3 regions of the Ancylobacter sp. VNQ12 genome follow, and region 3 is predicted to be linked to each of the others. Evidence: predicted binding sites of a transcription regulator. Region 3 holds the regulator's gene; each other region holds the start of a gene.
The links. The regulator LexA, encoded in region 3, represses DNA repair genes until DNA is damaged. The targets are predictions, from matches to a motif close to TGTTCNNNNTGTGTTCNG.

Region 1 (6,712 bases), on a different contig from region 3:
TGCATTCAAGCCGATCGAGGACGCGCCGGGCCGCTATGTGAAGGTGAAGTCGTGAGGCGTCTCGTCGCGATTTCCGCATTGCTACTGGCCGACGCGCTGCTCTGCGCCGCGCCGTCGCAAGCCGCCAGCTTCGATTGCGCCAAGGCCAGCGCGCCCGACGAGCGTGCAGTCTGCGCCAATCCGGCTCTTTCCGCACTCGACAGTGAAATGGGCGGGCTGTGGTTCGCCTATAGCCGCCTGCCGATGCTGATGGGCGGCAGTGGCGACCGGCAGGACGAGGCGCGCGCCTTTCTCGCCGCGCGCGCCAAGTGCGGCGGCAATGCCGCGTGCCTGACGACGCTCTACACCGCGCGCATCGCCGCGCTGAAAGGCCAGATCGCGACCTATATCAAAGGCATGCCGCCGCTATAGCGGCGAGCCCTGCCATACCGTCATCCCGCGATTGCCACAGGCAATCTCCGGGATGACGGCCAGCCCGGATCACGGAAACAGCGCGACCTGCTCCAGCCCTGTCGTCTCGGGATAGCCGAGCACGAGGTTCATGTTCTGCACCGCCTGGCCGGAGGCACCCTTCACCAGATTGTCGGTCGTCGAGATGATGATGACGCGGTCGGGCGAGCGGTCCTTGATCACGCCCATGAAGGTCATGTTCGAGCCCTTCACGAAGCGCGACTGCGGCACCTGGCCGAGCGGCAGCAGATGGATGAACGGCTCGCCGGCGTAGAACTCCGACAGCACGCGGCGCACACCCTCCGCCCCGATGCCGGCGGCAGTCTTCACATAGATCGTGGCGTAGATGCCGCGGTTCATGGGAACGAGGTGCGGGGTGAAGCTCGGCACGATGGAGCGGCCGGCGGCCTTGGAATATTCCTGGTCGAGCTCAGCCATGTGGCGGTGGCTGCCGACGCCATAGGCGTGCATGCCCTCTGTCACCTCGGTGTAGAGCAGGTTCTCCTTGGCCGAGCGGCCGGCGCCGGTGACGCCGCTCTTGGCGTCGACGACGATGCTGTCCGGCTCGATCGCGCCGGCCTCGATCAGCGGCACGACAGGCAGGATCGCGGTCGTGGTGTAGCAGCCGGGATTAGCGACCAGCCGCGCCTTGCGGATGTCCTCGCGATACAGCTCGACGAGGCCGTACACCGCCTCCTGCTGCAACTCCAGCGCCTGGTGCGGATGGCCGTACCATTGCTCATAGGCGCCGGGATCGCTCAGCCGGAAATCGGCGGAGAGGTCGACCACCTTGATATGCGGCGCGCTCTCGAAGACGCGCTTGATGACCTGCTGCGTCGTGCCGTGCGGCAGGGCGCAGAAGGCGAGGTCCACGCCCGACCAGTCCACCTCGTCGATGGTGACGAGCGTGGGCAGCACGAGCGGGGCGAACTGCGGGAAGACATCGGCCATGCTCTGGCCGGCCTTGCGGTCGGCAGTGAGCGCGACGATCTCCACACGCGGATGACGCACCAGCAGTCGCACCAGCTCCGCGCCGGTGTAGCCCGAGGCCCCGAGGATGGCGATCCGTGCCTTGCTGTCCGTCATGGTGGCAATCCGTTGATGCGATTGATGTGTCGCCGGCCGCGCAGCCTCCGGAAAGGCCCGCGCATATCGAGCCCGCGCCATTACACCTTCTGCATGTCGGATGAAAGACGCTATATCTGGGCCGCGCGCATAGCCGCCCCGCTTTGTTCACGGAGCGTTCCGGTTTAGGCTGCGAACTGCCATAGTGCTATGCACGTCCGAATCGTGTTCCCGCAAGAGACGAGCCGCTCCTCACCCATGTCGAATTCCGACGACCTTTTCGCCTCCGTTCCCGCCCCGGCCGCGCGCCCCTCCCGTCCCGTCGCCAAACCGACGGAGAAAGGAGAGGCGACCGCCGGAGAGAACGGCTACACGGCCGCGCATATCGAGGTGCTGGAAGGGCTGGAGCCGGTGCGGCGCCGGCCGGGCATGTATATTGGCGGCACCGACGAGAAGGCGCTCCATCACCTGTTCGCCGAGGTGATCGACAATTCGATGGACGAGGCCGTCGCCGGCCACGCCAGCTTCATCGAGGTGGAGCTGACCGAGGACGGCTTCCTCACTGTGACCGACAATGGCCGCGGCATCCCGATCGAGGAGCACCCGAAATATCCCGGCAAGTCGGCGCTGGAGGTAATCCTCACCACGCTGCACGCCGGCGGCAAGTTCGATTCCAAGGTGTATGAGACTTCGGGCGGCCTGCACGGCGTCGGCGTCTCGGTGGTGAACGCGCTGTCCGACGTGCTGGAGGTCGAGGTGGCGCGCAGTCAGGTGCTCTATCGCCAGATGTATTCGCGCGGCCTCGCGCAGGGCCCGATCCAGGAGATCGGCCGCGTGCAGAACCGGCGCGGTACCCGCGTGCGCTTCCATCCCGACGCGCAGATCTTCGGTGAGGCCGCGCGCTTCAAGCCCGCCCGCGTGTTCAAGATGGCGCGCTCCAAGGCGTACCTGTTCGGCGGCGTTGAAATCCGCTGGAGCTGTGACGCCGCGCTGGTGGCCGGGACGGAGATTCCCGAGAAGGCCGTGTTCCGCTTCCCCGGCGGCCTGAAGGACTATCTCGCCGCCGATATCGAGGGCCATACGCTGGTCCATCCCGACATCTTCGCCGGCAAGACCTCGCGCCCCGGCGGACACGGCTCGGCCGAATGGGCCATCGCCTGGCTCGGCGATGCGGATGGCTCGATTTCCTCCTACTGCAACACCATTCCCACCGCCGAGGGCGGTACGCATGAGGCGGGTCTGCGCTCGGTGCTGCTGAAGGGCCTGCGCGATCACGCCGAGCGCACCGGCAACGCCAAGCGCGCCGCCATCATCACCACAGACGACATCATGGCCGGCTGCGCCGCCATGCTCTCGGTCTTCGTCCGCGAGCCGGAATTCCAGGGCCAGACCAAGGAAAAGCTCGCCACCGCCGAGGCCACCCGCATCGTCGAGGCGGCGCTGCGCGATCCGTTCGACCACTGGCTCGCCGGCAATCCCGTCCAGGCGAGCCGCCTGCTCGACTGGGTGATCGAGCGCGCCGACGAGCGCCTGCGCCGCCGGCAGGAGAAGGAAATCTCCCGCAAGACGGCGGTGCGCAAATTGCGCCTGCCGGGCAAGCTGGCGGACTGCTCGAACAACTCCGCCGCCGGCTCCGAACTGTTCATCGTCGAGGGCGACTCGGCCGGCGGCTCGGCCAAGCAGGCGCGCGAGCGCCAAACCCAGGCGGTGCTGCCGCTGCGCGGAAAGATCCTCAATGTCGCCAGCGCCGGCCGCGACAAGCTCGCGCAGAACCAGCAGATCTCCGACCTGATACAGGCGCTCGGCGCGGGCACCGGCGCGCACTACCGCGAGGAAGACCTGCGCTATGAGCGCGTGGTCATCATGACCGACGCCGACGTCGACGGCGCCCATATCGCCTCGCTTCTCGTCACCTTCTTCTTCCGGCAGATGCCGAAGCTGATCGAGAACGGCCACCTCTTCCTCGCCGTGCCACCGCTCTACCGCATCAGCCAGGGCGCCAAGACGCTCTATGCGCGCGACGAGGCACACCGCGACGAATTGCTGGCGAAGGAGTTCTCCGGGCGCGGCAAGGTGGAGATCGGCCGTTTCAAGGGCCTCGGCGAGATGATGCCGGCGCAGCTCAAGGAAACCACGATGAGCCCGAAGTCGCGCATGCTGCTGCGGGTCACTATCGAAGAGGCCGAGCGCGCCGCCACGGCGGATATCGTCGAGCGGCTGATGGGCAACAAGCCGGAAAGCCGCTTCGCCTTCATCTCCGAGCGCGCCGCCTTTGCGGACGAGGAGTTGCTTGATATCTGAGCGCCGTCACCGACGGTCGAAGGCGAGGCGCGCGGCGAGCATCAGGAAGATGCCGCCCGTCGCCATCTGAAAAGCCCGGGCCACCCTTGCCCGGCCGGCGAGCCAGCCGCTCAGCCGTCCGGCGAAGATGCCGACCAGAAGGTTCGCGGCCGTGCCGCCGACGTTGAACACCACGCCCAGCAGCACGAACTGGAGAAAGGTCGAGCCGCGCGCCGGATCGACGAATTGCGGCAGGAAGGCGAGGATGAACACCGCCACTTTCGGGTTGAGCACGTTCACCATCACCGCCTCGCGAAAGGCGCGCCAGGGCGTGTCCCGCCGCCCGGCGGCGGGCGTGAGCAGGAGACCCGGCGAACGGAAGGTCTGCACCGCGAGCCAGACGAGATAGGCGATGCCCGCCCAGCGGATCGCCTCGAAGGCGCCGGGATGGGCAGCCAGCAGTGCCGCCAGCCCCAGCGCCGCCGCCAGCGTATGGATCATGCCGCCCGCCGCGATGCCGAAGCTCGCCGCGATACCGGCCCGCGCGCCCGAGCGCATGCCCTGCCCGAGGCAGAACAGCATGTCGTTGCCGGGGGTGAGGTTCAGCGCCAGCGCCGCCGGCGCGAAGACCAGGAGAGTCTCGACGGGAATGAGCATGACGGGGTCTCTATTCCGCTTCCGGCGCCGCGTCGACGGCGACGATCTCCATCTCGCCGGCCGGCAGGGTGATCTCGTCGCCGACCCATTTGCCCATCAGCGCCCGCGCCACCGGCGAGACCCAGGCGATGCGCCCGTCCTTCGGTTCGGCCTCGTCCTCGCCGACAATGCGGAAGGTGCGGCGCTTGCCGTCCTCGGCCTCCAGCGTCACCGCCATGCCGAAGGTGACCGCCTCGGCCTGCTGCGGCGGATCGACCGGCTCGGCGTTGGCGCGCCGCGCGCTCCAGTACCGCAGCTCGCGCGAAGCCTGCGCCGCGCCGTCGCGGTCGCCCCTCGCGCCGGCTGAGGCCAGCGCCTCGCGATAGCGCGCGGCCTCCCTTTCGATCAGCACCAGGCCGCGCCGCGTGACGAGGTTGCGATTCGGGCTGACCGGCCGCTCGGGCAGCGTGTCGGCCCCGCCGTCTTCCTTAACGAAGGCGCGACTCACGACGCCCTCCCCGTGCGCTCATCCGACGGGGCGCGAAAACCAGCTTCAGAACTCTTGACAGAGGCGAACTTCATTGACTTTCCGGGCTTTATGCCTATGTTGCGTCGCGTCGTCTGACCTTATCCGATCGATGCGCTCCGCGCGAAGACGATGCCATCCGCCCCCGGTTACGGCTCGGGGGGTCCGGTGAGCGGTGCGCTGCCGCAGAATAGACTCCTGATGCCCTTTAATGAACTCGGTCTGAGCAACAAGGTGCTCTCGGCCGTCACCGATGCCGGTTACACCGAGCCGACGCCGATCCAGGCGCAGGCCATTCCGCATGTGCTGGCCCGCCGGGACGTCCTCGGACTTGCCCAGACCGGCACGGGCAAGACGGCGGCCTTCACGCTGCCGATGCTCACCCTGCTCGAACAGGGCCGTGCCCGCGCTCGCATGCCGCGCACGCTGATCCTCGAGCCGACGCGCGAGCTTGCCGCGCAGGTCGAAGAGAACTTCGTCAAATACGGCAAGAACCACAAGCTCAACGTAGCGCTGCTGATCGGCGGCGTCTCCTTCGGCGACCAGGATGCCAAGCTGGTGCGCGGCGTCGACGTGCTGATCGCCACGCCCGGCCGCCTGCTCGACCATGTGGAGCGCGGCCGCCTGCTGCTCTCCGGCATCGAGATCCTCGTCATCGACGAGGCGGACCGCATGCTGGACATGGGCTTCATCCCCGACATCGAGCGCGTCTGCAAGCTGGTGCCGTTCACCCGGCAGACGCTGTTCTTCTCGGCCACCATGCCACCGGAAATCCAGCGCCTCGTCGCGCAGTTCCTGTCCAACCCGGTGCAGATCGAAGCCTCGCGCCCGTCCTCCACCGCGTCGACCATCACCCAGTTGCTCGTCGCCTCCGGCAAGGAGGACTATGAGAAGCGCGAAACGCTGCGCAAGCTGATCACCGAGGCGGACAGCCTCCAGAACGGCATCATCTTCTGCAACCGCAAGAGCGAAGTCGCGGTAGTGTACAAGTCGCTTCAGCGCCACGGCTTCAAGGTGGTCGCCCTGCATGGCGACATGGACCAGCGCTCGCGTATGCAGGCGCTCGACCAGTTCCGCACCGGCGAGGCCAACCTGCTCGTCGCCTCCGACGTCGCCGCGCGCGGTCTCGACATTCCCGCGGTGAGCCACGTCTTCAACTATGACGCGCCGCACCATGCCGAGGACTATGTCCACCGCATCGGCCGTACCGGCCGCGCGGGACGTGCCGGCGCCGCCTTCACCATCGTGACCCCGTCGGACGCAAAGTCGCTCGCCGCGATCGAGAAACTCATCGGCCGCCCGATCGACTGGCTGGAAGGCGCCACGCTCGACGCCCTGCCGCCCTCCGAGCCGCGTGCCCGCCGTGATGGCGGCGGCGAGCGCGGCAAGGGCGGTCGTGGTGGCGGCGAGCGTGCCCGCGAGGAGCGCGCGAGCGAGGAGCGCCGTGGCGCCCGCCCGGCTCGCCGTCGTGTCGAGAAGACCGAGGACGAGCCCGTGGCCGCCGCCGAGGTGACCAGCGCACCGGTTGCCGAGGAACGCGCCCCCGAGGCGGCTCGCAAGCCGCGTAGCCGCACCAAGGCCGCCCCGCGTGGTGATGCGCCGGTTCCCGCGGCTTCGCCCGCACGCGCCGCAGCGCCGCAGCGCGCCCCGGCACCGGCTCGTGCCCCGGTGACGCCGCTCTCGCATCACCGCAGCGAGCGTGCGCCGGTCGACGAGCCGGCGGATACCTCGCACCTGCCGGCCTTCCTGCTCCGT
Region 2 (6,712 bases), on a different contig from region 3:
CTGGCGACGCCCGAGCGGCTGGCGCAACTCCTGGAGGCCGGCAACCGCGCCCTCGACGTGATGGAGGCGCGGCTCGTCGGCGCCGACTGGCTCGGGGGCAACGCCTTCAGCGTCGCCGACATCGCGCTCTATGCCTATACGCACACGGCGGAGGAAGGCGGCTACGATCTGGCCAGTTTTCCCGGCGTGCGGCGCTGGCTCGCCCGCGTCGCCGCTCTGCCGGGCCATATCGGGCTGATGGACTGATCCGGCAAAAAAGGCCGCCCGGTGGGGCGGCCTCATCTTTTTCGGGCGGGATAACTCAGAGATTGGCGGCCTTCTTGACCGCCTCCTTGGCCTTGCCCATGGCCTGCTGGCCCTCGCCCTTGAGCTCCTGGACCTTGCCTTCGGCTTCCAGCTTCCGCGAGCCGGTCATCTTGCCCACGCCCTGCTTCACATTGCCTACCGCCTCGTTGGCGAGGCCCTTGGCCTTGTCGGCTGCGCTACCCATCGTTGCGTTCTCCATGAATGCCGCATCACATGCGGTCTGCCGGGACAACGCACGATGCCGCCGTACGGTTCAAATCGAACAAGCGGAATTAATCGATATACTCCAATACCTTACGCATCACGGTGGGGAAGGCTTCGGCGTCGAAGTCGCCCGGCAGCACCCAGCGATGGCCCGCCGGCGCCCTGGTGGAGGCCGGCACCCGCGCCCGCCAGACCGCGAGTTCCAGCGCGAAATGGCTGAACACATGGGTGACGCCAGCATTGAGCGCGTGCCAGCCGGTCTTCAGCGGCGCATGCGCGGCGGGGTTCGCCGTTCCTCCCTCTTCCCACGGCGTGGAGGGCACTTCGCTCATGCCGCCGAGCAGGCCGGTTGCCGGGCGCGAGCGCACCAGCACCGCGCCATCCGCCCGCACCGCGAGAAAGGCGATGCCCTGCCGCGTCGGCCGCGCTGCCTTGGCCGCCTTGCGGGGATAGCGCTCCGGCGCGCCTGCCGCTTGCGCCGCGCAGCTCGCGCGCCACGGACAGAGGATGCAGGTCGGCTTGCGCGGCGTGCACACCGTCGCGCCAAGATCCATCATGGCCTGCGCGAAATCCCCGTAGCGCGCATCGGGCAGCAGGGTCAGCGCCAACGCTCTCAGCATCGCCCGCGCCTTGGGCAGTTCCTCCTCCACCGCGAAGAGGCGGGCGACGACGCGCTCCCAATTGCCGTCGACCGGCGCCGCCCTGCGCTCATGGGCGATCGACGCGATGGCCGCCGCCGTATAGGGCCCGATGCCGGGCAGCTCCAGCAGCCCCGCCTCGGTATCCGGGAAGACACCGCCATGCTCTTCGGTCACCACGCGGGCGCAGGCATGCAGGTTGCGGGCGCGGGCGTAGTAGCCGAGCCCCGCCCAGGCCGAGAGCACCTCTTCGAGCCGGGCCGCGGCGAGCGCCTCCACATCGGGCCAGCGCGCAAGGAAGGCGTTGTAATAGGGCTGGACCGTCACCACGGTCGTCTGCTGGAGCATGATCTCCGACAGGAAGACGCGGTAGGGATGCTGCCGGCGACCGGCCGGGGCGCGCCAGGGCAGCTCGCGGCGATGCCGGTCATACCAGGCGAGCAGCGCCGCCGGATCGGGGATCGGGCGGCCGGCGGTCACGTGGCTATTCGGGGCGGCTGGATCGGCGGGGCGGCGCATGCCATCTTCTAGCGCGAACTTGCCGCGAGGTGATCAGCCATCACCGCGCCGGCAGGAACTTTTCCGACGAGATTTTTACGCCGCGCAGTGCCCCCGGCACGCGAATGCCCGCAGGAACCATGGCCACCAAGCGCTTTTATCGCGGCCCCGCCCCGCTCGCCGACCTGATCGACGCGACGATCGCCGAGAGCTGCCGCCAGCGCGGCATCGCCTCGGTGGAGATCGTCACCCGCTGGGCCGACATCGTCGGCGACATGCTGGCGGCGCGGGCGCTGCCGATCAGGCTCGCCTGGCCGTCCCGCGCCGACAGCGACGAGCCCGGTGTGCTGCATGTGCGCGTCGAGGGCGGCTACGCCATCGAGTTGCAGCATGACGCGCCGATCGTCATCGAGCGGGTGAACCGCTATTTCGGCTGGCGCTGCATCGGCCGGCTGGCCCTGCGCCAGGGACCGATGCCGGTGGTACGCCCGCCCTCCCGACGCTTTGCCGAGCCCGACGCGGAAGCGTGCGGTGCGGTCGCCCGCAGGCTGGAGCAGATCGGCACCTTCGAGGATTCGGCGCTGGCCGGCGCACTGGCACGGCTCGGTGCGCTGGTGGTCCGCGACCGCCGCGACGCAAGCGCCGGCACCGCGACCGGCAAGTCCGCCGCCCCGCCGCGGCCGGCGAGCACGTTCACGCAGCGGTGACAGGGATTCCACCTGCCGTACCGTTGCCATGATCGCGCGCTGCTTGTAGGCGCTAGCAAACTCACGCCGGCATCCTGTCCGGCCTTTCCTGGAGCCCGCCCATGATCGACCGCCGCCGCCTCCTCGAAGGGCTCGGTACCGCCGCCCTCACCGCGGTCGCCTTCATCGCCCTCTCCGGTCCCGACGGGCTTGGGGCGGGCAAGCTTTCCTTCATCAGCGGCGCCGCGGCGCAGACGGTCGACGCCGCCAAGCTGATGGAGCCGGGCGCGCTTCCGGACCAGGTGCTCGGCAAGGCGGACGCGCCGGTCACCATCGTCGAATACGCCTCGCTGACCTGCAGCCATTGCGCACATTTCCACAACACCACCTTCCCGGTGCTGAAGGAAAAATACATCGACACCGGCAAGGTGCGGTTCATCCTGCGCGAATTCCCGCTCGACATCGTCGCCAAGGCCGCCTTCATGCTGGCGCGCTGCAGCGGCGAGGGCAAATATTACCCGATGGTCGACGTGCTGTTCGAGACCCAGAAGAACTGGGCCTTCACCAACAATCCGGCGCAGGCGCTGCTGGCCATTGCCAAGCAGAGCGGCATGAGCGAGCAGCAGTTCAACACCTGCCTCAGCGACGCCAAGCTGGCCGAGAATGTCAACGCCGTCGCCGAGCGCGGCGCCAAGGATTTCAGTGTCGATTCCACCCCGACCTTCTTCATCAACGGCAAGAAGGTCGCGGGCGCGATGTCCCCGGAGGAGCTCGACAAGGAACTCGCGCCGCTGCTCGGTGCCAACTGAGCGCGACGCCTCCCCTCTCGTCATCCCGGACGGTCCACAGGACCGATCCGGGACCGCGCTCCGCATGAGCGCATCAGGCGATCCCGGCTCTACGCTCGCCGGACTTCGGCCTGGGGTAACGGCCGACATCCGGCCGCCGACGCAACGGCCACCTCGCTCAAGCCGCCCTCTGCCCGCCCGCCTCACTCCGGCAGGCTGAGCCGACCATCCGGCCCCAGCGGAAAGCCGGGATTGTGGGCGACCTCCCAGGCATGGCCGTCGGGATCGGCGACATAGCCGGAATAGCCGCCCCAGAACGTCGCCTGCGCCGGACGCAGCGCGCGCCCTCCCGCCGCCACCGCACGGATCAGCGTGGCGTCGACCTCGCCGCGGCTGGAGCGGTTGCAGGCGATGGCGATGCCGCCGAACTGCCCGGCCCGGCCGGGAACCACTCCGGCATCGGCGGCGAGCTCGTGACGCGGATAGAGCGACAGCACCACCGCCCCCGCCTCGAAGAAGGCGACGCCTTCGGCCTTGCGCACCCGGCGAGTGAGGCCCAGCGCCTCGTAGAACAGGATCGCGCGCTCGAGATCGACGACGCCGAGCGTGATCAGCGACACATGCAGCGGCGGCACCGCCCGCACGCCCGCGCGCCCCGCCGGGCCGGCGCCTCCCCCGTTCGGAAACGGCACGGTCTCGTCGTCGGTGTTTTCTGCGGTGTTCATGCTCCCTCCCCGAACAGCGACAATTGCTCGCCCTTCAACGGCGGACGCCGGAAGTGGCGCGTCGTGAGCTTCAGATGCCGGCGGTTGAGGCCGAGCCGCTCCGTGGCGATCTCGAAACGGCGGGCCATGGTCCAGGCATAGGGGCCCGTCCCGGTCATGCGCTGGCCGAAAGTGGAATCATATTCCTTGCCGCCGTGCATTTCCTTCAGCAGCGACAGCACATGGCGGTAGCGATCCGGAAAATGCTCCAGCAGCCATTCCTTGAACAGGTCGCGGATCTCCAGCGGCACGCGCAGCATGACATAGCCGGCCTCCGAGGCGCCGGCGCCGGCGGCGGCGTCGAGAATGCGCTCCAGCTCCGCGTCGGTGACGGCGGGCACGACCGGCGCCACCAGCACGGCGGTCGGCACACCGGCCTCGGCGAGACGGCGTATGGTGTCGATCCGGCGCTGCGGCGTGGCGGCGCGCGGCTCCATGAGGCGCGCCAGCTTGTGGTCAAGCGAGGTTACCGAGAGCGCCACCTTGGCGAGGCCGCGCGCGGCCATCGGCGCGAGAATATCGAGATCGCGCAGCACCAGCGCCGATTTGGTGACGATGCCGACGGGATGGCCGAAATCGCTCAGCACTTCGAGGATACGCCGCGTCAGCCGCCAGTCGCGCTCAATCGGCTGATAGCCGTCGGTGTTGATACCGAGCGCGATGGTACGCGGCTCGTAGCCGGCCTTCGCCAGTTCCTTGGCCAGGAGTTCCGGCGCGTCCGGCTTGGCGAACAGCTTGGTCTCGAAATCGAGCCCGGCCGAGAGACCCTGATAGGCATGGGTTGGCCGCGCGAAGCAGTAGACACAGCCATGCTCGCAGCCGCGATAGGGGTTGATCGACCGGTCGAAACCGACATCGGGGGAATCGTTGCGGTTGATGATGGTGCGCGGCTTCTCCACCGTCACGCTGGTGCGGAAGGGCGGCAGGTCGTCAAGCCGCTGCCAGCCATCGTCGAACGCCTCGCGCGCATGCGGCTCGAAACGGCCGGCCGCATTCGACAGCGCGCCGCGCCCGCGCCGGCGCCCGCCCTCTATTACCGTGATCGGCCGCGTCGCCTCGGGCACCGCGTCGATGTCGGAAATCGCGTCGAGGTTGTGCTCGGCGGCGCGGCGTTCCGCCGTCCTCTCGGCGCGTCGCTCCTCGGCCAGCCGGCCGAGATGCTTCGGCGGCGGAGCGGACGGCGGGGACAGGTTATCGGCCGGGCGACGTTGCATGCGGGATTCTTAGCTCCAGCATGAGAACATATCAAGAACATATGTCGGATTACGTCAGTTGCCGCTATACGCCCGTGGCGGGGTGCGATAGGCAAAACGGCACTCGCCACGGGCGTTCCGTCCCGATTCCGCACCTATTTTCGAGGGGCAGCTGAGCGCTTGATCTCGGTCGTCATTCCCACGGGCCAGACCCACGCCCTGCTGATCCCGACCCTCGCGGCGCTGGTGCCCGGCGCGGCGACCGGCATCGTGCGCGAAGTACTGCTGGTCGATGGCGGCACCGCGCCGGATGTCGCCGAGATCGCCGACGCCGCCGGCTGCGAATATCTGCACGGCCCGGAAGATTCCGGCGAGCGGCTGCAGCTCGGCGCGCGCGCCGCCCGGTCGCAATGGCTGATGTTCCTCGCCCCCGCCGGCCTGCTGCAGGAAGGCTGGACGCGCGAGGTGCGCGGCTTCATCGAGCAGGTCGAGCGGATGGGCGCGAACGACCGCCGCGCCGCCACCTTCCGGCTGGCGCTGGATGGTTTCGGCGTCGCCCCGCGCCTCAGGGAAGCCGCGGCGGTGGCGCGCCACGCCATCACCGGCCGCCCGCGCCCGGAGCAGGGCCTGCTGATCCATCGCCGCTTCCACGAGGCGCTCGGCGGCTACGAGGCAGGCCCGCAGGCGGCACGCCGGCTCATCGCGAAAATCGGGCGCTCGCGCCTCGTGCTGCTGCGGTCGCAGATGTTGTTGCCGGACCAGTGAGGCCGGTCAGGCCGACGTGCGCAGCTTGCCGCGCTTCAGGTGCTCGTCGAGCCGCGGCAGGATTTCCACGAAATTGCAGGGCCTGTGGTTGATGTCGAGCTGCTGGGCGAGGATGCCGTCCCAGCCGTCGCGGCAGGCACCGGGCGAGCCGGGCAGGCAGAAGATGTAGGTCGAATTGGCCACCCCCGCCGTGGCGCGGCTCTGCAACGTCGAGGTGCCGATCTTCTGGAAGGAGATCAGGTGGAAGATGGTGGAGAAGCCTTCCATGCGCTTCTCGAACAGCGGCTCCACCGCTTCCGGCGTCACGTCGCGGCCGGTGAAGCCGGTGCCGCCGGTGGTGATCACCACGTCGACCGCCGGGTCGGCGATCCAGTGCGCGACCTGCGCGCGAATCTCCTCGACATCGTCCGGCACGATGGCGCGGGCGGCGAGGCGATGGCCGGCGCCCTCCAGCCGCTCGACCAGCGTGTTGCCGGAACGGTCGTCGGCAAAGGTGCGGGTGTCGGAAATCGTCAGCACCGCGATGGCCAGCGCGACGAAAGGCTTTTCGGAAGAAACGGCACTCATGATGGGCCTCGCGCGGGCAGTCGTCAGATGCGGCCCTGGAAGGTGTTGCACTGTTTCATATTGCCGGATTGCAGCCCGGTCTTGAACCATTTCGCCCGCTGGGCCGAGGTGCCATGGGTGAAGCTGTCGGGCACGGCATAGCCCTGCGCCTGCTTCTGCAACCGGTCGTCGCCGATGGCGGAGGCGGCGTTCAGCGCCTCCTCGATGTCGCCATCCTCGAGAATCCGCCATTGCGCATTGGCGTGATAGGCCCAGACGCCCGCCAGGCAGTCCGCCATAAGCTCGACCCGCACGGACAGCGCA
Region 3 (6,712 bases):
GCATGGTCGGCACCATCAACGCGTCGAAACCCGCCAGCACCTCGCGCGCCAGCGCGCGCAGCTCAGCCAGCCGATACTGGCCGCGAAAGGCGTCGACTGCGGTGAGGCCCCGCCCCTGCTCGATGATGGCGCGAACCACCGGATGGAACGCTTCCGGGCGCGCCTCGAGGAAGGCCCCCACCGCCGCGAACCGTTCGGCCACCCACGGCCCTTCATAGAGCAGCCGCGCCGTCTCGAAGAACGGCTCCATGTCGATCTCGGTGACGGTAGCGCCGAGCGCTTCCGTGCGCACGATCGCGGCGCGGAAGGCAGCCTCCGCCAGCCGGTCACCGAAGCTGGTGCGATCCTGCGCGCGCGGCACGGCGATGCGCGGCCGCGTGGGAAACCCGCCGAGACTGCCGACCGGCAGGGCACGCGAGAACGGGTCCGCCTCGTCCGGCGCTGCCATCAGCCGGGTGGCGAGGAACGCATCCTCCACCGTCAGCGCGAAGACCGACACGCAGTCGAGCGAGCGGCAGGCCGGCACCACGCCGCCAGCCGAGACCAGCCCGACGCTCGGCTTGAGACCTACAATGTTATTGAGCCCGGCCGGCACGCGGCCGGAACCTGCCGTATCCGTACCGAGTGCCAGCGGCACCAGGCCCGCCGCCACTGCAACCGCCGAGCCGGAACTCGAACCGCCGGGCACGAGATCGCCCCGCACGGCATTGCGCGGCGTGCCATAGGGCGAGCGCGTGCCGTTGAGGCCAGTGGCGAACTGGTCGAGATTGGTCTTGCCGATGACGATGGCGCCGGCCCGGCGCAGACGGGAGACGCTCGCCGCGTCGCGTGTGGCGAGATAGGCGTAGTCCGGGCAGCCGCAGGTCGTCGGCAGCCCGGCGACGTCGATATTGTCCTTCACCGCGAAAGGCACGCCATAGAGCGGCAGATGTGCCGGATCGGCCCCCTCGAGCGCCTTCAGCGCCGCCGCCAGATACTCGCGTGTCGCAAGGCTGGTGAAGATTGCCGGATCGCCGTGACGCTCGATCAGCGAAAAGCAGCGCGCGAGCGTCTCTGCGGGGCGAACGCGGCCGGAGCGATGAGCGGCAATGAGTTCAGCAACGGTTCCGATCAAGGGCCTTACCTTCCGTGGAGCATATTCGAACTATGCATACCACTTAGGCAGATTGGAAGTCATTGCATACATCGTTCATTGATTGCGTTCAGTGGCGATCGCGTTAGGTCGCCCTTTACCCATTGTGGAACACAAAAAGAACGGATAGTGTTTGTTCGTGATTTGTTTCCTTTTCCGCCTGAGGACGGATCGAGATCGATGCTCACCCGCAAACAGCATGAGCTGCTGCTCTTCATCGACGAACGCCTCAAGCGCGACGGTGTTCCGCCGTCGTTCGAGGAGATGAAGGACGCTCTGGACCTGAGGTCGAAGTCCGGCATTCATCGCCTGATTACAGCGCTGGAGGAACGCGGATTCATTCGCCGCCTGCCCAACCGAGCGCGGGCCCTGGAGGTGCTTCGCCTGCCGGAGGACGCGCAGCCGGCGCGGGCCCGCGGCTTCTCGCCCAGCGTTATCGAGGGCACGCCGGCACGCCTCGCCCGCCCGCCGGTCGAGGACGATTCGCGGCGCGCGGTTCCGATCCCGCTGGTCGGCCGCATCGCCGCCGGATCGCCCATCGCCGCGATCCAGTCGCGCGACAACACGATCAGCATGCCGCCGGAGATGCTGTCGGGCGGCGAGCATTTCGCGCTCGAAGTACGCGGCGATTCGATGATCGAGGCTGGCATCTTCGACGGCGACCTTGCCCTGATCCGCAAGGGCGACACCGCCAACAATGGCGAGATCGTCGTCGCCCTGATCGACGACGAGGAAGCCACGCTGAAGCGCCTGCGCCGCAAGGGTGCCTCCATCGCGCTCGAGGCGGCCAATCCGGCCTATGAGACCCGCATCTTCGGCCCCGACCGCGTGCGCATCCAGGGTAGACTGGTCGGGCTGTTCCGGCGCTACTGACGCACCGGATCACGGTCGCACGTCGGGTTCGTCTATCGGATCCGTCTGCGAGAAGCGACGGGTTGCGCCGCTGTTGATCGGCAGATGGTGTGGCTGTGCCCCGCCGGTGGCGCTGCCTGCAGCCTCCCACGGACGTGCGCGGTCGCCGCGCGCAGTGACTAGTCGCCACCCGCCCGAGCGATCACTAGCGAGAAATGCGGCCATTGCCTCCGGCGTCTGCCGTGGATCGATGCGGATCACCGTCGCGGCACATTCCGCCGGCGGCGCGTTGCGCGTGATCAGCAGCCTGGCGCGCCGGCAGTCCTCCTCCAGCGACGCCGGATCGCGCGACAACGCGACGATTCCTCCTTGGCGATCGCGCAGCGTACAGCCGAGCGGATCACAGGCCGCCGCAGCAACGACATCCGGCGCGCCGGCGCGGCTACGCTCGCCCTCAGCGCTCAGCCACTGCTCGACGACGAAGCGGCCCGCCAACCCCGCGCTCCGATCCCCCATCACCGCGAGTCGTCCGTCCGCGCCGCGCACCGCCACGGTGCGGCCCTCGCGGTCGATGAGCACATCGGGCCGCGGCATCTCCAGATAGAGCCACAGCGCGACGGCGAAAGAGAGCGGCGCGACGAGCAGCAGGCGCGTGCGCAGCAGGCAGGTCGCGACCAGCGCGACGCTTAGCAGCATCATGCTGGCCGCCGGCATGGCTGGAATGCCGCGATCCGCGCCGGGCACCGCGGCGACGGCCTCGGAGATGCGCGCCATCAGGCCGATGCCCCATCCCATCACGCGCCACGCCGCGCCGTCCCAGCCGAACGGCATCAGCGCCGAGCCCACCAGCCCCGCCGGCATGACGATGAGCGACACTACCGGCATCGCCGCCAGGTTGGCGACAAGGCTCAGCGGCGCCAGGCGCTGGAAATGAAACGCGGCATAGGGCGCCGTGGCGAGCCCGGCGGCGAGTGAGGTCAGCACCAGTGCGGCGATGTAACGGATGGGGATGCGGAGCGCCCGCGCCAGCACCGTGCCCGACGTGCCGGTGATATCCGGTGCCGAGACCAGATGGCCCCAGCGCTCATAGGCGGCGACCAGCGCTAGCGTGGCGGCGAAGGACATCTGCGCGCCGGGATCGAGGATCGCCCACGGCGTCAGCACCAGCACCGCCAGCGCCGCCACGGCAAGTGTTCGCAGCGTCAGCGCCGGCCGGCCGAGCACGACGCCGGCCAGCACGATGAGCGTCATCGCATAGGCGCGCTGGGTCGGCACCTCGGCGCCCGACAGCAACAGGTAGAAGCTCGCCGCCAGCGCCGCGGGAATCGCCGCCCAGGCCTTGATGGGAAAGCGCAGCGCCGTCGCAGGCGACAGCGCCAGCAGCGCACGGATCACGAAGAACACCGTGGTCGCCACCAGCGCCATGTGCAGACCGGAGATCGACAGGATGTGCGACAGGCCGGAGACCCGCATGCTCTCCTCTACCGCCTCGGGCACGCCATCGCGCAGCCCCGTCACCAGCGCCACGGCGACGCCCGCCTCCGCGCCGCTGAGCGAGGATCGGATGCGCCCCGCGATCGCTTCGCGCATGCCGTCCAGCCAGGCGGCTGCCGTCAGGTCGAGCGGCAGCGGGCCGGACGGCGGGCTCGGCTGCACCCGACCGAGCGCGAAGCCGGCGGCGCCAATGCCGTCGAACCACATGGAGCGGCCGAAATCGAAGCCGCCGGGATAGGCCGCCCCCGGCGGCGGCGCCAGGCTGGCCCGCAGCGCGACATGCGCGCCGATCGCCGGCGGCTGCTTGGTGGTGAGCGTCACCCGCACGCGCTGCGGCGGCACTGGTCCCTTGCTCTCCTGCCGCTTGCTCTCCTGCCCCTCGCGCCCGAAACGCGTCACCCTCAATGTGATCCGGCTGCCACGCGGACGCTGTTCCGCCGCCTCGACGAAACCGGCCACCTCGACGCCCTCGATGGCCGCGGGGAGCACCGGATGGGCGATGCGCTGGACCTGGAACGAAGCGAGCGCGAATCCGGCCGAGATCGCCGCCAGCAAGGCGAAGAGATGAAAGCCGAAGGCGCGCGCCCGGAGGGCGATCGCCAGCCCGGTGAAAACTGTCACGGGCACAAGCGCGGCATAGGGCAGAGGCTCGTACTCCGCCCCGAAATAGAGCGCCGCTCCGGTAGCAATGGCAATCGGCAGGAAGAGGAAGCCGCGCCGGTCGTCGAGTTCTTGCGTCACGTAGGCGGAAAGGCCGGTGAGCAACGTGGCGAGCGGTGGCCCGAATGACGGCAGCAGCGCCAGCGGCCGGGCGTTTGACCTGCGCGCCCGCGCGGCGAGCGCGGCGGTTCGCGCCGCGCGGCGCGCTTCACCTCCCGATCCAGGCACCGGCGTCTGTGTCACCCCCGCCCCGCATCTGCCGATGGCGCCGGTCAGACCCGACATGCGCGGGGCTCCGGCTCCTTTTCCCATCCCGGACAGCATGGTACACGCAGCCTCCGCGCCCGCCATGCTTTGACGCCGCCGAATTCGGCGGCGCGAGACGGAAGAAACATGTCCGAGACCGTCGTTACCCGTTTTGCTCCCTCCCCCACCGGCTTCCTGCACATCGGGGGCGCGCGCACCGCGCTGTTCAACTGGCTCTATGCCCGCGCCAAGGGCGGCAAGATGCTGCTGCGCATCGAGGACACGGACCGCCAGCGCTCGACGCCGGAAGCCATCGACGCCATCATCGACGGGCTGAAATGGCTCGGCATCGACTGGTCGGGCGAGGTCACCTACCAGTTCGCCCGCGCCGCCCGCCATCGCGAGGCGGTGGAGCAGATGCTGGCCGTTGGCCGCGCCTACCCGTGCTTTGCGACCTCCGCCGAACTGGAGGAGATGCGCGAGACCGCCCGCAAGGAAGGGCGCCCGCCGCGCTATGACGGGCGCTGGCGCGACCGCGATCCGTCCGAGTACCCGGCCGACCGCAAGCCGGCGATCCGCCTCAAGGCGCCAACCGAGGGCGAGACGGTGATCGACGACCTCGTGCAGGGTCGCGTCGTGTTCCCGAACAAGGATCTCGACGATCTCGTGCTGCTGCGCTCCGACGGCACGCCGACCTACATGCTCTCGGTGGTGGTCGACGACCACGACATGGACGTCACCCACATCATCCGCGGAGACGATCATCTTACCAATGCCGCGCGCCAAACGCAGATCTACCATGCGCTGGGTTGGAGCGTGCCGAAGATGGCACATATCCCGCTCATCCACGGGCCGGATGGCGCCAAGCTCTCCAAGCGCCACGGCGCGCTCGGCGTCGATGCCTACCGCGCGATGGGCTACCTGCCGGCGGCGCTGCGCAACTATCTCGTGCGCCTCGGCTGGAGCCATGGCGACCAGGAGATATTCTCGACCGAAGAGATGAGCGCGCTGTTCGACCTCGACCGTGTCGGCCGCTCCGCCGCGCGCTTCGACTTCGCCAAGCTGGAGAGCATCAACGGCCTCTACATGCGTGCGACGCCAGACGCAGAGCTGATGGCCGCCATCGACCAGCTGCTCCCCTATATCCCCGAGGGGGCCGAGATCGCTGCGGCGCTGACGCCGGAGCGCCGGGCGCAGTTGCTCGCCGCCATGCCCGGCCTCAAGGAGCGCGCCAAGACACTGGTCGAGCTGATCGACAGTGCTGCCTATATCTGGAAGTCGCGCCCCTTCGCGCTGGAGGACAAGGCCGCCGCCCTGCTGACCCCGGAGGCGCGCCAGTTGCTCGCCGCGACAGCCGGCCCGCTTGCCGTGCTGCCGGAATGGACGGCGGCGAGCACCGAGGCTGCGGTGCGCAGCGTTGCCGAGGAGAAGGGTGTCAAACTCGGTGCCATCGCCCAGCCGCTGCGCGCGGCGATGACCGGGCGCACGACGTCGCCGGGTATATTCGACGTGCTGGCCGTGCTGGGCAAGGACGAAACGCTGGCGCGGATCAAGGACCAGAGCGCGGCGCTCGGGGCGAGCTAGGCGCGGCGAGCGGCTACCGCGACTGCGAATGAGGCAAAAGCCTGTATAGAAAGGATTCCTACCTCATTTCAATACCTCATTCGCTGCGCTTGCGAGGGAAGTTCGAAACCGCTACGACTTCCCCGACCGGGCCGCAGAGAGGCACATCCCCGCCTCCCGCCACTTGTCGAAAGGCACGGCGCACGCCCGCAATCTGCGCACCGTATTCTCGGTTCCATATGCTCAGGGAGGCCCCGCATGGACGCCATAGACGACACTTCGGCGAAAGTCGCCAAACTCACGATTGGCAACGAAAGCTGGGACCTTCCGATCCTCAAGGGCACCATCGGTCCTGATGTCGTCGACATCGGCAAGCTCTACGGCCAGACCGGGCTCTTCACCTACGATCCGGGCTTCACCTCGACCGCCTCCTGCGAAAGCTCGATCACCTATATCGACGGCGATGAAGGCGTGCTGCTCTATCGCGGCTATCCCATCGACCAGCTGGCCGAGACCGGCGACTTCCTCGAGACCTGCTACCTCCTGCTCTATGGCGAGCTGCCGACCGCCGCCCAGAAGGCGGATTTCGACTACCGCGTCACGCGCCACACCATGGTGCATGAGCAGATGAGCAGGTTCTTCCACGGCTTCCGCCGCGACGCCCATCCGATGGCGGTGATGGTGGCCTCTGTCGGCGCGATGTCGGCCTTCTATCACGACTCGACCGACATCTCCGATCCGCAGCAGCGGATGATCGCCTCGATC

Region 1: parE (DNA topoisomerase IV subunit B) is a predicted target of LexA. The motif match lies at 1,731-1,748, and genes of this name have one in related genera.
Region 2: ACO2RV_RS12395 (PA0069 family radical SAM protein) is a predicted target of LexA. The motif match lies at 5,121-5,138, and genes of this name have one in related genera.

The regions. Positions count from the first base shown of each region.
Region 1 is NZ_JBMSDU010000004.1:82,379-89,090, forward strand. It holds gene phaC (class I poly(R)-hydroxyalkanoic acid synthase) at 1-55, shown strand, start outside; gene ACO2RV_RS08255 (lysozyme inhibitor LprI family protein) at 52-411, shown strand; gene argC (N-acetyl-gamma-glutamyl-phosphate reductase) at 481-1,536, opposite strand; gene parE (DNA topoisomerase IV subunit B) at 1,774-3,816, shown strand; gene ACO2RV_RS08270 (LysE family translocator) at 3,823-4,452, opposite strand; gene greA (transcription elongation factor GreA) at 4,463-4,939, opposite strand; gene ACO2RV_RS08280 (DEAD/DEAH box helicase) at 5,159-6,712, shown strand, end outside.
Region 2 is NZ_JBMSDU010000007.1:157,205-163,916, forward strand. It holds gene ACO2RV_RS12365 (glutathione S-transferase family protein) at 1-246, shown strand, start outside; gene ACO2RV_RS12370 (CsbD family protein) at 302-490, opposite strand; gene mutY (A/G-specific adenine glycosylase) at 579-1,667, opposite strand; gene ACO2RV_RS12380 (DUF721 domain-containing protein) at 1,787-2,353, shown strand; gene ACO2RV_RS12385 (DsbA family protein) at 2,455-3,141, shown strand; gene ACO2RV_RS12390 (VOC family protein) at 3,324-3,845, opposite strand; gene ACO2RV_RS12395 (PA0069 family radical SAM protein) at 3,842-5,098, opposite strand; gene ACO2RV_RS12400 (glycosyl transferase) at 5,258-5,842, shown strand; gene moaB (molybdenum cofactor biosynthesis protein B) at 5,849-6,409, opposite strand; gene ypfJ (KPN_02809 family neutral zinc metallopeptidase) at 6,433-6,712, opposite strand, start outside.
Region 3 is NZ_JBMSDU010000006.1:20,210-26,921, reverse strand. It holds gene atzF (allophanate hydrolase) at 1-1,114, opposite strand, end outside; gene lexA (transcriptional repressor LexA) at 1,313-2,005, shown strand; gene ACO2RV_RS10490 (ComEC/Rec2 family competence protein) at 2,015-4,423, opposite strand; gene gltX (glutamate--tRNA ligase) at 4,532-5,968, shown strand; gene gltA (citrate synthase) at 6,206-6,712, shown strand, end outside.